4 regions of the Brenneria rubrifaciens genome follow, and region 1 is predicted to be linked to each of the others. Evidence: predicted binding sites of a transcription regulator. Region 1 holds the regulator's gene; each other region holds the start of a gene.

The links. The regulator CRP, encoded in region 1, controls carbon source genes, mostly activating them, when cyclic AMP is high. The targets are predictions, from matches to a motif close to ATGTGANNNNNNTCACAT.
Region 2: udp (uridine phosphorylase) is a predicted target of CRP. The motif match lies at 1,108-1,125, and genes of this name have one in related genera.
Region 3: EH207_RS11710 (ABC-F family ATPase) is a predicted target of CRP. The motif match lies at 1,759-1,776, and genes of this name have one in related genera.
Region 4: EH207_RS14055 (nucleoside-specific channel-forming protein Tsx) is a predicted target of CRP. The motif match lies at 1,748-1,765, and genes of this name have one in related genera.

The regions. Positions count from the first base shown of each region.
Region 1 covers NZ_CP034035.1:125,353-128,513, reverse strand. Annotated here, with positions in the region: gene EH207_RS00530 (phosphoribulokinase) at 1-335, shown strand, start outside; gene EH207_RS00525 (OsmC family protein) at 404-811, opposite strand; gene crp (cAMP-activated global transcriptional regulator CRP) at 1,134-1,766, shown strand; gene argD (bifunctional acetylornithine/succinyldiaminopimelate transaminase) at 1,840-3,066, opposite strand.
Region 2 covers NZ_CP034035.1:3,427,749-3,430,909, reverse strand. Annotated here, with positions in the region: partial or broken gene EH207_RS15245 (transposase) at 1-154, opposite strand, end outside; gene EH207_RS15240 (dienelactone hydrolase family protein) at 161-988, opposite strand; gene udp (uridine phosphorylase) at 1,242-2,012, shown strand; gene EH207_RS15230 (tyrosine-protein phosphatase) at 2,150-2,932, shown strand.
Region 3 covers NZ_CP034035.1:2,571,844-2,575,004, forward strand. Annotated here, with positions in the region: gene EH207_RS11710 (ABC-F family ATPase) at 147-1,715, opposite strand; gene EH207_RS11715 (PhzF family phenazine biosynthesis protein) at 1,856-2,737, shown strand; gene EH207_RS11720 (GNAT family N-acetyltransferase) at 2,783-3,161, shown strand, end outside.
Region 4 covers NZ_CP034035.1:3,101,967-3,105,127, forward strand. Annotated here, with positions in the region: gene ampE (beta-lactamase regulator AmpE) at 72-926, opposite strand; gene ampD (1,6-anhydro-N-acetylmuramyl-L-alanine amidase AmpD) at 923-1,498, opposite strand; gene EH207_RS14055 (nucleoside-specific channel-forming protein Tsx) at 1,927-2,790, shown strand; gene nadC (carboxylating nicotinate-nucleotide diphosphorylase) at 3,016-3,161, shown strand, end outside.

The DNA of each region.
Region 1 (3,161 bases):
TGATGGATTCAGTCGTTCGCTCGATGGAGGACTACATCACTTACATCACGCCACAATTTTCACGCACCCACTTAAATTTCCAGCGCGTCCCCACCGTGGATACGTCCAACCCGTTCGCAGCGAAATCCATTCCTTCACTGGATGAGAGCTTCGTGGTGATACATTTTCAGGGGCTGGACAATATTGATTACCCTTATCTGCTCGCCATGTTGCAAGGCTCGTTTATTTCTCATATCAACACGCTGGTTGTTCCCGGTGGAAAAATGGGTTTGGCGATGGAGCTGATTATGACGCCGCTGGTACAACGCCTGCTGGAAGGGAAAAAGATCGAATAGCATCACAGCATCACGCCCTATCAGGCGCGTCGTGTCGCTGTGATGGCGACGATGTCAGGAAGGCGCGGTTAGGCTGAATCCCGGACTTCATGACTGTGCGTAACCTGAACAACTTCCCCCAACATCAGCGCCACAGAGCAATACTTTTCAGCAGACAATACCACCGCGCGCTCTACCGCCTGATCGGTCAGCCCTTTCCCCGTCACGATGAAATGCAAATTGATATGAGTAAACAGACGAGGCGCTTGCACTCTCCGTTCCGAAGTCAATTTCACTTCACAATCGGCGACATCGTGACGTCCTTTTTGCAAAATCGACACAACATCGATCGCGCTGCAACCGCCAACCGATATCAGCAGCATTTCCATAGGGCTTGGCGCCTTGTCACCCGCATTGCCGTCCATCATAACCTGATGTCCTGAGGCGGACTCGCCAAGAAACGTTAAGCCTTCAATCCATTTCACCCGTGCATGCATAGCGTCTCCCTAAAAAATTTTTGAAAATTTATATTGTTACTATACAAAAAACGCCATACCCGGCGCTTTCTCATGCTGAAGCGAGACAATACAAGACACTTCCCTCAAGCTGTGTTAAAAACAAAAGTAGCATCTGCCTGTTCCGGGCAAACACAGATACAAGGAAGGTGATGGCGTCGCCAGATAGTAAATTCCAGTATATTCCCTGACGTCATTCTGCCCACACGAAATTTGATTTTTTAGCAGTCGCAGTTAACACGCCGTACAGGGAACTCTGAGCCCTGTGATTTGCGCAGTGAATTACAACAGAGGATAATAGCGAATGGTTCTCGGCAAACCGCAAACAGACCCCACTCTCGAATGGTTCCTTTCTCATTGCCATATCCATAAGTATCCATCGAAGAGCACGCTTATTCACCAGGGTGAAAAAGCAGAAACGCTTTACTACATCGTGAAAGGCTCTGTCGCAGTGCTAATCAAAGATGAAGAAGGCAAAGAAATGATTCTCTCTTATCTCAATCAGGGAGATTTTATCGGCGAGCTTGGCCTGTTTGAGGAAGGACAGGAGCGCAGCGCCTGGGTACGGGCAAAAACGGCTTGTGAAGTCGCTGAAATTTCTTACAAGAAATTCCGGCAACTAATACAGGTCAATCCAGATATTCTCATGCGTCTGTCCGCGCAAATGGCAAGCCGTCTACAGGTAACCTCGGAAAAAGTCGGCAACCTGGCTTTTCTTGATGTCACAGGCCGTATTGCTCAAACGCTGCTAAATCTGGCGAAACAACCTGATGCCATGACCCACCCGGATGGCATGCAAATAAAAATTACCCGCCAGGAAATCGGACAAATTGTTGGCTGTTCACGTGAAACCGTGGGCCGCATTCTTAAAATGCTAGAAGACCAGAACCTGATCTCCGCACATGGCAAAACGATCGTCGTTTACGGCACTCGTTAAGTCTTACCTTACCCTACAAAAAAAGCGTGAAGCCAACCTCACGCTTTTTTAACTGTTTCATGGCAATAGCGCATTAATCTGCGGCGTTAACCACCTGCTCGACGGCTTTAGCGAATTTAGCCATTCCCTGCTCGATATCTTCCGTTTCAATCACCAGGGAGGGCACAAAACGAATCACATTCGGACCGGCTATCAGCACCATAACGCCTTGCTCAGCGGCGGCGGCCAGGAAGTTACGCGCCCGGCCATGCCACTCCGGGGTCAGCTCGGCGCCCAGCAATAGGCCCATGCCGCGAATCTGTTCGAAAATGCCATGCCGCTGGTTAATTTTTTCCAGTTCATTGACAAACCGTTCGTGACGATCCGCCACACCAGACAACACTTCCGGCGTATTAATGGTGTCCAGCGCGGCTTCCGCCACTGCGCAAGCCAGCGGGTTACCGCCATAGGTCGTACCGTGTACGCCAACCGTCATCACCGAGGCAATTTCCTCGGTTGTCAGCATCGCACTGATCGGGAAACCGCCCCCCAACGCTTTCGCCGTGGTCAGAATATCTGGCGTAATACCGTAATGCATATAAGTAAACAGTTTTCCCGTTCTGCCCATTCCACTTTGGACCTCGTCAAACACCAGCAGCGCGTTATGCCGATCGCATAACTCACGCACGCCCTGCAGAAACGCTGGCGTCGCCGGCATAATTCCGCCCTCTCCCTGCACGGGTTCCAGAACCACCGCACAGGTGTGATCATCCATTACCGCTCTAACCGCGTCCAGATCGTTAAAAGGCACATGAACGATATCCGCAGGCTTCGGGCCAAAACCGTCAGCATATTTTGCCTGGCCGCCAACCGAGACGGTGAACAACGTTCTTCCATGGAACGCATTATAAAACGCGATGATTTTAGTCTTGTACGGGCTGTGGCGTTCAATCGCGTAGTGGCGCGCCAGTTTAAACGCCGCTTCGTTGGCCTCCGCCCCGGAGTTGACAAAGAACACCCGATCGGCAAAGGTCGCGTTAATCAGCTTGCTGGCCAGACGCAACGCCGGCTCATTAGTAAAAACATTGCTGGTGTGCCAGAGTTGTTCTCCTTGCTGTTTCAACGCGGCGACCAGAGCGGGATGGCAATGCCCCAGCGCGGTAACGGCAATACCGCCTGAGAAATCAATATATTCTCGCCCTTGCTGATCCCACACCCGGCTTCCCTTACCTTTTACCGGCACAAACTGCGCTGGTGCATAAACCGGCAGAATTACTTTATCGTGAGTTTCCCTTGTTACTGTTTTGTTCTCTGTAGTCATTTGCTGCCCCGCTCTGATATTTCATCGTTCCGTATGAAAATATAGTCAGTAAATATGCATAAAAAATCAATTAAGGGCAATGTTTAATCCCCTTT
Region 2 (3,161 bases), 730 kb from region 1:
TGCGCTGTGGCCGCAAGCAGGCATTGCATCTGCACTTTATCAGACCACGGAACCGCGCATAACGATGACCATGATGTTGTTTCGCATCCGCGAAGCTTCTCTCCACCGTTTCCTTGCGCCGCGCGTATATCTTTTTGCCCCATTTCGTCACACGTAAACTTCAACCTACTGCGTATTTTTTAAACCACGCCAACATACGTTGCCAGCCGTCCTGTGCGGATTCGGCATGATAGTTGGGGCGGTAGTCAGCATGAAAAGCGTGCCCTGCATCCGGATAGACAATCATCTCTGCCTCCGCATTAGCGGCGCGTAGCGCCTGACGCATTCTATCCACCTGTTCCAGCGGAATTCCCTCGTCTTTGGCACCGTACAACCCCAGCACGGGTGCGCTGAGTCCCGTAGCGATATCAATAGGGTGTTTGGGACTATTCAGCGTCTTAGCGCCGCTGAGTTTGCCATACCAGGCGACCGCCGCCTTCAACTGCGGATTATGGGCGGCATAGAGCCAAGCGATACGCCCGCCCCAGCAGAAACCGGTAACGGCAAGCTTGCTGGCGTCGCCTCCCTGTTTGATGGCCCAGTTTGCAGCATGGTCGAGGTCGGACAGAACTTGCGCATCGGGCACGTTGCAAACCAGCTTGGTCAGAATCTGTTGAATTTCATCACACTGATTGGGATCGCCCTGACGGAAATAGAGTTCGGGCGCGATAGCCATATAGCCTTGTTTGGCCAGACGACGGCAAATATCCTGAATATATTGATGGACGCCGAAAATTTCCTGAACCACCAGCACGACAGGGAAAGGAGGCATTTGATTGGCGGGTTTGGCAAGGTAGGCCGGCAGCGGTTCGCCCTGAGAGGGAATGGTGGTTTCACCGGCGATGATATCTGTGGTATCCGTCATCAGGGTGGAGGCGGCCTGCGGTGCTACGGCTGGAGAGAGTCCCCGTGGCAGATGTCTGAGGGCGGTTGGCTTATCAGTCTTCATGGCGATCTCCTTATAGTGGGCCTGCTATGAAAATTCACAATTGCGACAAAGCGTACCGATGATTAAAAAATCTACAATAAAAGGGTGTATCACCGTAAGCGACTTTTTTGTGGCTGAATTTGCGATTAATGTCACATTATTTGTGTATGCTGTTTTTTTTGTTTCTTCTTGGTGAGTGATGCCTGTCACTAAAAACCATGTGGCAATACGCTAGCATTTTTCGACTACTCGACGAGCTTGTCTGGAGGCGGTTATGCCTAAATCTGATGTTTTCCATCTCGGTTTGACAAAAAGCGATTTGCAGGGGGCTACGCTGGCGATCATTCCCGGCGATCCTGAGCGTGTCGAAAAAATAGCCCGTCTGATGGATAACCCGGCGTTTCTGGCATCGCACCGTGAATTCATGTCCTGGCGGGCGGAACTGGATGGAAAGGTGGTGATTGTCTGCTCTACCGGTATTGGCGGCCCGTCAACGTCGATTGCGGTAGAAGAACTGGCTCAGCTCGGGATTAGTACTTTCCTGCGTGTCGGGACTACCGGCGCCATTCAGGAAGGGATCGAGGTGGGCGATGTGCTGGTGACCACGGCAGCGGTGCGTCTCGACGGCGCCAGCCTGCATTTCGCGCCGATGGAATTCCCGGCGGTCGCCGACTTTGACTGTACCACCGCGCTGGTCGATGCGGGCAAAGCGGCTGGCGTTGCGCTGCACATTGGCGTGACCGCATCATCCGATACGTTTTATCCCGGTCAGGAGCGATACGATACGTTTTCTGGCCGCGTCGTCCGCCGTTTCCGTGGCTCAATGGAAGAATGGCAAAGCATGGGCGTGCTGAATTATGAAATGGAGTCCGCCACGCTGCTGACCATGTGCGCCAGTCAGAGGTTGAAAGCCGGGATGATCGCCGGTGTGATAGTTAATCGTACCCAACAGGAAACCCCGGATGCGGCGGCGGTAAAACTGGCTGAAACGACCGTTATCCAGGTTTTGCTGGATGCCACCCGCCGGTTGCTGGCTGCCGGGTAATTTCAACTTCCGTACATTTCGGGCTGGCCGTTATTGATGGCGGCCCGCTTCCTGATAATCGGTTACCGATATGATGCGCTGTCTGACACCATACGGTTGCCTTGCTTGCCCTTTATGACAACACCGCAGGGAGATCTATGACCGAACCAACGTTGCTCCATCCTTCTTTACTCCCGCTTGACGGCGGGATTAACTTCCGCGATCTGGGCGGGAACCGCGCCGCAGACGGGCGGCTCATCCGTCACGGCAAACTGTTTCGCGCCGGCTCGCTGGATTTGCTGAGTCAGGCCGACTGTGAATATCTTGCCGGCGTTCCGGTTTCTCACGTCGTTGATTATCGGGATGAGGACGAGATTGCGGTTAAGCCCGATGTGCTTTGGTCTGGTGCGAACTACCATGCGTTTCCGGCCAACCCGTTGCGTCATGAAGTGACGGCGAATCTGGATTCGTTAGGATCAGATGTACTGGCGGCGTTTGATTCGCGGGCGTTTATGCTGGAGCTCTATCGCCGTTTGCCATTTGATAATTCGGCTTACCGCCAACTGGCGGCGCTGCTGTTGCAGCCGGATCAAGGCGCGCTGGTACAGCATTGCGCCGTGGGTAAAGACCGCACCGGGATGGGGGCCGCGCTGGTGATGTTCGCGCTGGGGGCGGATGAGCAAACGGTGGTGGAAGACTATCTGCTGACCGATACCACGCTGGCTCCTTTCCGTCAGCAACTGGTGACGCAACTGGCCAAAACGCTCAATGAAAAAGCATTACGGCAGTTCTCTTATGTGCTGTCGGTGCAGGAAGAATTTATCGTGACGGCGTTGCAAGCAATTGATGAACGTTATGGCTCTGTCGATAGCTGGCTTGAAGCCGAATATGGGTTGGACAAACGGGCTCGTCAGTTTTTACAGGAGAAGTATTTGGTTTGAGCGATTGAAAGGCCGGTTTATAGACGAATACCGTTCATGTAGACGCTGGCGCGTCACGGTTAACCGGATCGCGGGCCTTTGACACTTGACCGCTCCGGTTCAATGGCCGGGGCATGTTGTGATGAAGATGGCTTCCCGTTTTTTCCTCCCGGTTTTAATAATTAAGTATTCTCTATGCAACCATTTCAGTGGGAAACGCCACTCAATAAGATCGCCGTTTAAGCTTTAT
Region 3 (3,161 bases), 1.6 Mb from region 1:
ACCATTCAAGGTAAAATGGGTGACTGAATACAGAATAAGAAATGGCGGTGCGCAATGCCAAGGGTGGCTGACGGGCAAATAAAAAGGCAGCGGCGGTATCAACCACGCTGCCTCAAATGACGAAGCCGTACGTTCCCAGGGATCTATTACTGAATGCCCTGACTGCGCAGATAATCTTCGTAATTGCCAGTGAAATCGATCACTTTATTCGGCGTGATTTCCAGGATACGCGTGGCCAGAGAACTGACGAACTCACGGTCGTGAGAGACAAACAGCAGCGTCCCTTCGTACATTTCCAACGCCATGTTCAGCGATTCAATCGATTCCATATCCAGGTGGTTAGTGGGTTCATCCATCACCAGAATATTCGGTCGCTGCATCATCAGTTTGCCAAACAGCATACGGCCTTTTTCGCCACCGGACAGGACTTTCACTTTCTTCTTGATGTCATCCTGGCTGAACAATAAACGGCCCAGAATACTGCGAACAGCCTGTTCGTCGTCTTTTTCCTGTTTCCACTGGCTCATCCAGTCAAACACCGTCAGGGCGTCATCGAATTCATATTCATGATCCTGAGCATAATAGCCGATTTTGACGTTTTCTGACCATTTCACGCTGCCGCTGTCAGGCTGCATATCGCCGACCAGGGTTTTCATAAGCGTCGATTTACCGATGCCATTGGTGCCCAAAACAGCGACTTTTTCACCCACTTCAACCATCAGGTTTAATTTGCTGAACAACGGGCCATTATCAAAGCCTTTTGTCAGCTCATGCACTTCCAGCGCGTTACGGAACAGTTTTTTATCCTGTTCAAAGCGAATAAATGGGTTCTGCCTGCTGGACGCCTTCACCTCTTCCAACTGAATTTTATCTATTTGACGGGCGCGCGATGTCGCCTGCTTGGATTTGGACGCGTTGGCGCTAAAACGGCTGACGAACGATTGCAATTCGGAAATCTGGGCTTTCTTCTTGGCGTTATCCGCCAGCAGGCGTTCACGCGCCTGAGTAGCCGCCGTCATGTATTCATCATAATTGCCGGGGTAAATACGCAGTTCGCCGTAGTCCAGATCCGCCATATGCGTACAGACCATATTCAGGAAGTGACGGTCGTGGGAAATGATGATCATGGTGCTATTACGCTCGTTCAGCACCTGCTCCAGCCAGCGGATGGTGTCAATATCCAGGTTGTTGGTGGGTTCATCCAGTAACAGGATGTCCGGGTCGGCAAACAGCGCCTGCGCCAGCAACACCCGCAGTTTCCAGCCGGGGGCCACTTCACTCATCGGACCGTAGTGTTGCTCCACAGGTATCCCCACGCCCAGCAACAGTTCACCGGCGCGGGCTTCAGCGCTGTAACCATCCATCTCACCATACTGCACTTCCAGTTCGGCCACTTTATAGCCGTCCGCTTCGCTCATATCAACCGATGAATAGATACGATCGCGTTCCTCTTTTACCGCCCACAGCTCCGCGTGGCCCATGATGACGGTATCCAGCACGCTGAATTTTTCAAATGCGAACTGATCCTGACGTAATTTCCCCAGACGTTCATTGGGATCGAGGAACACGTTACCGGAACTCGGCGCCAAATCGCCGCCGAGGATCTTCATAAACGTTGATTTGCCGCAGCCATTCGCGCCAATCAAACCATAACGGTTACCGCCGCCAAATTTAACGGAAATGTTCTCAAACAACGGCTTACTGCCAAACTGCATGGTGATATTGTTGGTACTTAACACAGCACTTACTCAAGTCAGAATGTGATATAGCGCACATTATGCCACAAGCACGCGGCAAGGTCGCGGCGAGTTTCGAGCGCTCTTTTAAGCAACAGCCAATACAGGATGAACAATGCATGCCATTACCACGCCGTTTTAAACAAGTGGATGTTTTCACCCGGCACCCTTTCAAAGGTAATCCGCTGGCGGTCATCATGGAGGCCGACGGGCTGAGTGAGAAGCAAATGCAACATATCGCCCGCTGGACCAACCTTTCGGAAACCACTTTTTTATTTCCGCCTGCCGATCCTGAGGCGGATTATCGCGTGAGGATCTTCACCCCGGCGTTCGAGCTGCCGTTTGCCGGTCATCCCACACTCGGCTCGGCACACGCCCTGCTGGAATCCGGATTGCAGACTAAAACGCCTGGCCAGATTGTCCAGCAATGCGGCGTCGGTCTGGTGCCTATCCATATCGCTGATGACGGCATGCTGGCTTTTCGTGTACCGCAGGCCACCATCGTCCCGTTTGATACCGAATTGTATCCCCTGTTGGAACGAACGCTCGGCAGCGGCAACATAGATAAACATTATCCGCCCGCGAGCGTCCACATGGGAATAAGCTGGCTGGTTATTCGTCTGGACAACGCCGCTACCTGTCTGGATATCACGCCCGATGCGCTATCGCTGGCGATGTTGCAGCAAGCTTGCAACACGGATGGCATCGCCATCTACGGCCCGCACGATAGTGCCGCGCCAGCGGATTATGAAGTCCGCACGTTTTATATTGAGCTGGGCGTGCTAAAGGAAGATCCGGTCACCGGCAGCGCCAATGCTTGCATGGCCGTGCTGCTGCGACATCAGCAATACCCGGATAATATCGCCGATAAATTGGGTTACAGCGTCCGGCAAGGCATCAGGCGCCAGTGTGACGGACGGCTTTTCATGACCTATCTGAACGATGAACCCTGGGTCGGCGGGCATAGCGTGACGATTATCGACGGTACGTTGCAAACGTAAACTTCATACAAGTAGGAGATAAAAACCGTGATCAAAGGAACCACGATGGAAACACTGTCTGAGCTATACCATCCGCCTCATTTGTGTTTAAGCATTCAGGATGAGAACGATGCCGCCGCCATTTTTAACCTGGTTCAGCAAGAGAAACACCGACTCGAGCGTTCCATGCCCTGGCCTGATTACGAGATCCGCATGGAGCACTCACTGTATACAATTAAGGCGAACCGGGATGCATTCATCGCAGGAACGTCGGCGGTGTATGCCATTCGCTGGGATGATGCCATCGTCGGTATCTCTTCATTCAATGACATCCAGAATAAAACCGGGGAAATTGGTTATTGGGTGGCGGGAGCATATGAAGGTAAAGGCATCGCTTCTCTGGCCGTGAGCACCATGGTCAAGGCGTATATCTCCGCCGGCATCA
Region 4 (3,161 bases), 1.1 Mb from region 1:
GGACAGACAAATGGCCGAGGATATCGGCCATTTTTCATTTAGCAGGCTTGTTATCCGACCGCCGATGCGACTTAGACCAGCGCCCCATAAATCGTCAGCAACGCCACCACCACCACCAGCGCTAAGGTGACTTTTTTCGCCAACATCACGGCAGCCTTCGGCGCCTCAACCGGATCAATATGCGGTTCACGCGCCAGAGAAAACTGCGCCAGTTGAGTTAACACCCAGTATTGAGCATTACGGGTGTCGCACAATGAAGCAAACCAGGCCGGTAGCGCTTTCTCACCGTGTCCCAGCAGTGCGTAAGCCACGCCAGCCAGACGCACCGGAATCCAGTCAAGCCAGTGCAGTAATGAATCGACCCCGGACTGCGCACGCGCCAGCGGCGTATGATGGCGCGCCAGCCAAGTTTGCCGGGCGCGTAAAAAAGCATAACCTGCCAGCGCCGCCGGACCATAAGGGCCCGCCGCCGCAAACCAGAACAGCGGCGCCAGATAGAAACGGAAGTTAATCCATATCAACGCATTCTGTAATTCTTTCAGGCGTTCACCTTCCCCCGTCCCCACCGGCAAGCCGTGAATCAACGCCAACTCTTCCGCCAATTCCTGACTCGCACCGTTTTCACCACGTAGCGCCGACTGGAGATAACGACGATAATGCCGACGGATCTCGCCAGCGCCAATACACATCAGGCTGATGACAACCCACAGTAACAGTAGAACAAGACCAAACAGCACGCCGCTCGCCAGCCAGAGCAAGACGGCCACCCCCCCCATACAGCACAAGGTCAGGAACAGGGTCTGAAATAAAGAAGGAGAAGGCAAACGGCGAAACACCACTTCAAGACGGTGATCGATCTGCCAATGTTCGCCATGTTTGAATAAACGCTCCCACGCCAGGACCAGCAACAATGTAAATAACGTCATCGTTTTATACTCCCTTCGTTTTCTCGCTGGCCTTCCAGAATCAGGCGATGATATTGGTCCCAATCAAAGGCAGGGCCCGGATCGGTTTTACGTCCTGGCGCGATATGGCTGTGTCCGGTGATTCTTGATGGTGTAATCGGGTAAGCGTCGAGCAATAGCCGCGTTATCGCTGTCAGCTGAAGATATTGCTCTGCAGTAAAAGGTAGCGTATCCGTTCCTTCCAATTCGATGCCGATTGAAAAATCGTTACACCGCTCACGACCTTCAAAACAGGAAACGCCCGCGTGCCAGGCACGCTGGTCAAAAGAAACATACTGAATTACTTCCCCGTCCCGACGAATCAGGCAATGAGCGGCAACATGCAAATGTGCGATAGCGGCAAAATAGGGATGAGCGGTGGGATCAAGCGTAGCGGTAAATAACTGATCGATATAGGGTCCACCAAATTCACCCGGTGGCAGGCTGATGCTGTGGATCACCAGCAAGGAAGGCGCTTCATTTTCCGGGCGGTTATCGCAGTGCGGTGACGCAATGTGTTTTATTCCAGATAACCAGCCATTTTCCAAAAGCATCGGCGATAACCTCGCATCATGTCGTTTGCCGGGCTGAATAAGGTGCGGTGAATTGGATCTGCGTTTAACAAAAATGCCGTAGTCGATAGCCTATCATGTTTCTAACATCATACCTAACCAACTGGATACAAAAAGGTTTTATTGTTTCTTTACCTGCTATGCGATATCCGCCATCCTCTTAAAGAGCGAAAACCATCCAGATCTCACTCGTGGACAAATAATATTGTTCGAAAATTCACCACCTTTAATTTGTGATGCAGATCACAATATGATTGCAATATTATGAATATATGAACCAGCCTCCATGTATCGAATCAATTTTTATTTAAAATAACCCGCGAGAATCATCTCCTGTTTTTCAGATATTACAAAAACTTATTTCAAAACATAAGACACCACAAGGTTTCGCTAACTACACGGTAATTGACATGAAAAAAACACTCACCGCAGCTGCTTTAATCACGTTGTCTTATAGTGTGCCAACGCTCGCTGACAGTAATAAAACAGCCTATCTTTCCGACTGGTGGCACCAGAGTGTCAATGTAGTGGGCAGTTACCACACGCGCTTCGGGCCGCAGTTGAACAATGATGTATACCTGGAATATGAGGCATTTGCCCGCAAAGACTGGTTCGATTTTTATGGCTATGCCGACGTGCCGAAATTTTTCGGCGTGGGAAATTCAAACGATCGCGGCGCCTGGGACGATGGCTCACCGCTGTTCGTGGAAATTGAACCGCGCTTTTCCATTGATAAGCTGACAGGCGCCGACCTCGGCGTCGGCCCGTTCAAAGAGTGGTATGTCGCCAACAATATCATTTACGATCACGGGCGAAGCAGTGATTCACGGCAAAGCACTTGGTACATGGGACTGGGCACGGATATCGATACCGGCACGGACTTATCGCTTTCCGCCAATATCTATGCCAAATACCAATGGAAGAACTATGGGGCGGGCAATGAGAACGAATGGGACGGCTACCGCGCTAAAATTAAATACTTCTATCCTTTAGGGACGCTGTGGGGCGGTAACCTCACTTATATCGGTTTCACTAACTTTGACTTCGGTTCTGACCTGCGCAATCAGGACGGACGTTCTCGTACCGGTAACGCCATTGCCTCCAGCCATATTCTGGCACTGGGTTATGACCGCTGGCATTATTCCGTCGTCGCCCGCTACTTCCATAATGGCGGACAATGGGCGGATGGCGCCGAACTTAACTTCGGTCAGGGACCATTTGAAGTGAAATCCACAGGCTGGGGCTACTATCTGGTCGTAGGTTATAATTTCTAGTCTTTTCAATCTGATAAATTAAAAACGGGGCGGAGCGATTTATCAAAACGCCTTGCCCCGCCGCCCGCATTTAAACTTTCCCCCGCTCGGTGACAGTGCGCCCTCAATTTCCGATAAATCATCAAAAACAGAATAACCAACTGAATTATAAAGAGTATTCATTCTGGATGTCTGCCTGTAAACAAGGTAGCATATCGTCCCGAATCCCCCTTCGGAGTTTTTGTGATGCCAACTCGTCGTTACAGTCAGGAACAGCGCCAAACCGATCTGCTCGCGCGTATTACGCGTGATATCCCCGCCAGCGTTCATCTGGCCTTAAGTGAAGATTTGGGCGGCGTCGTTGATGCCGCCCAGGATATTACCGCCCATTT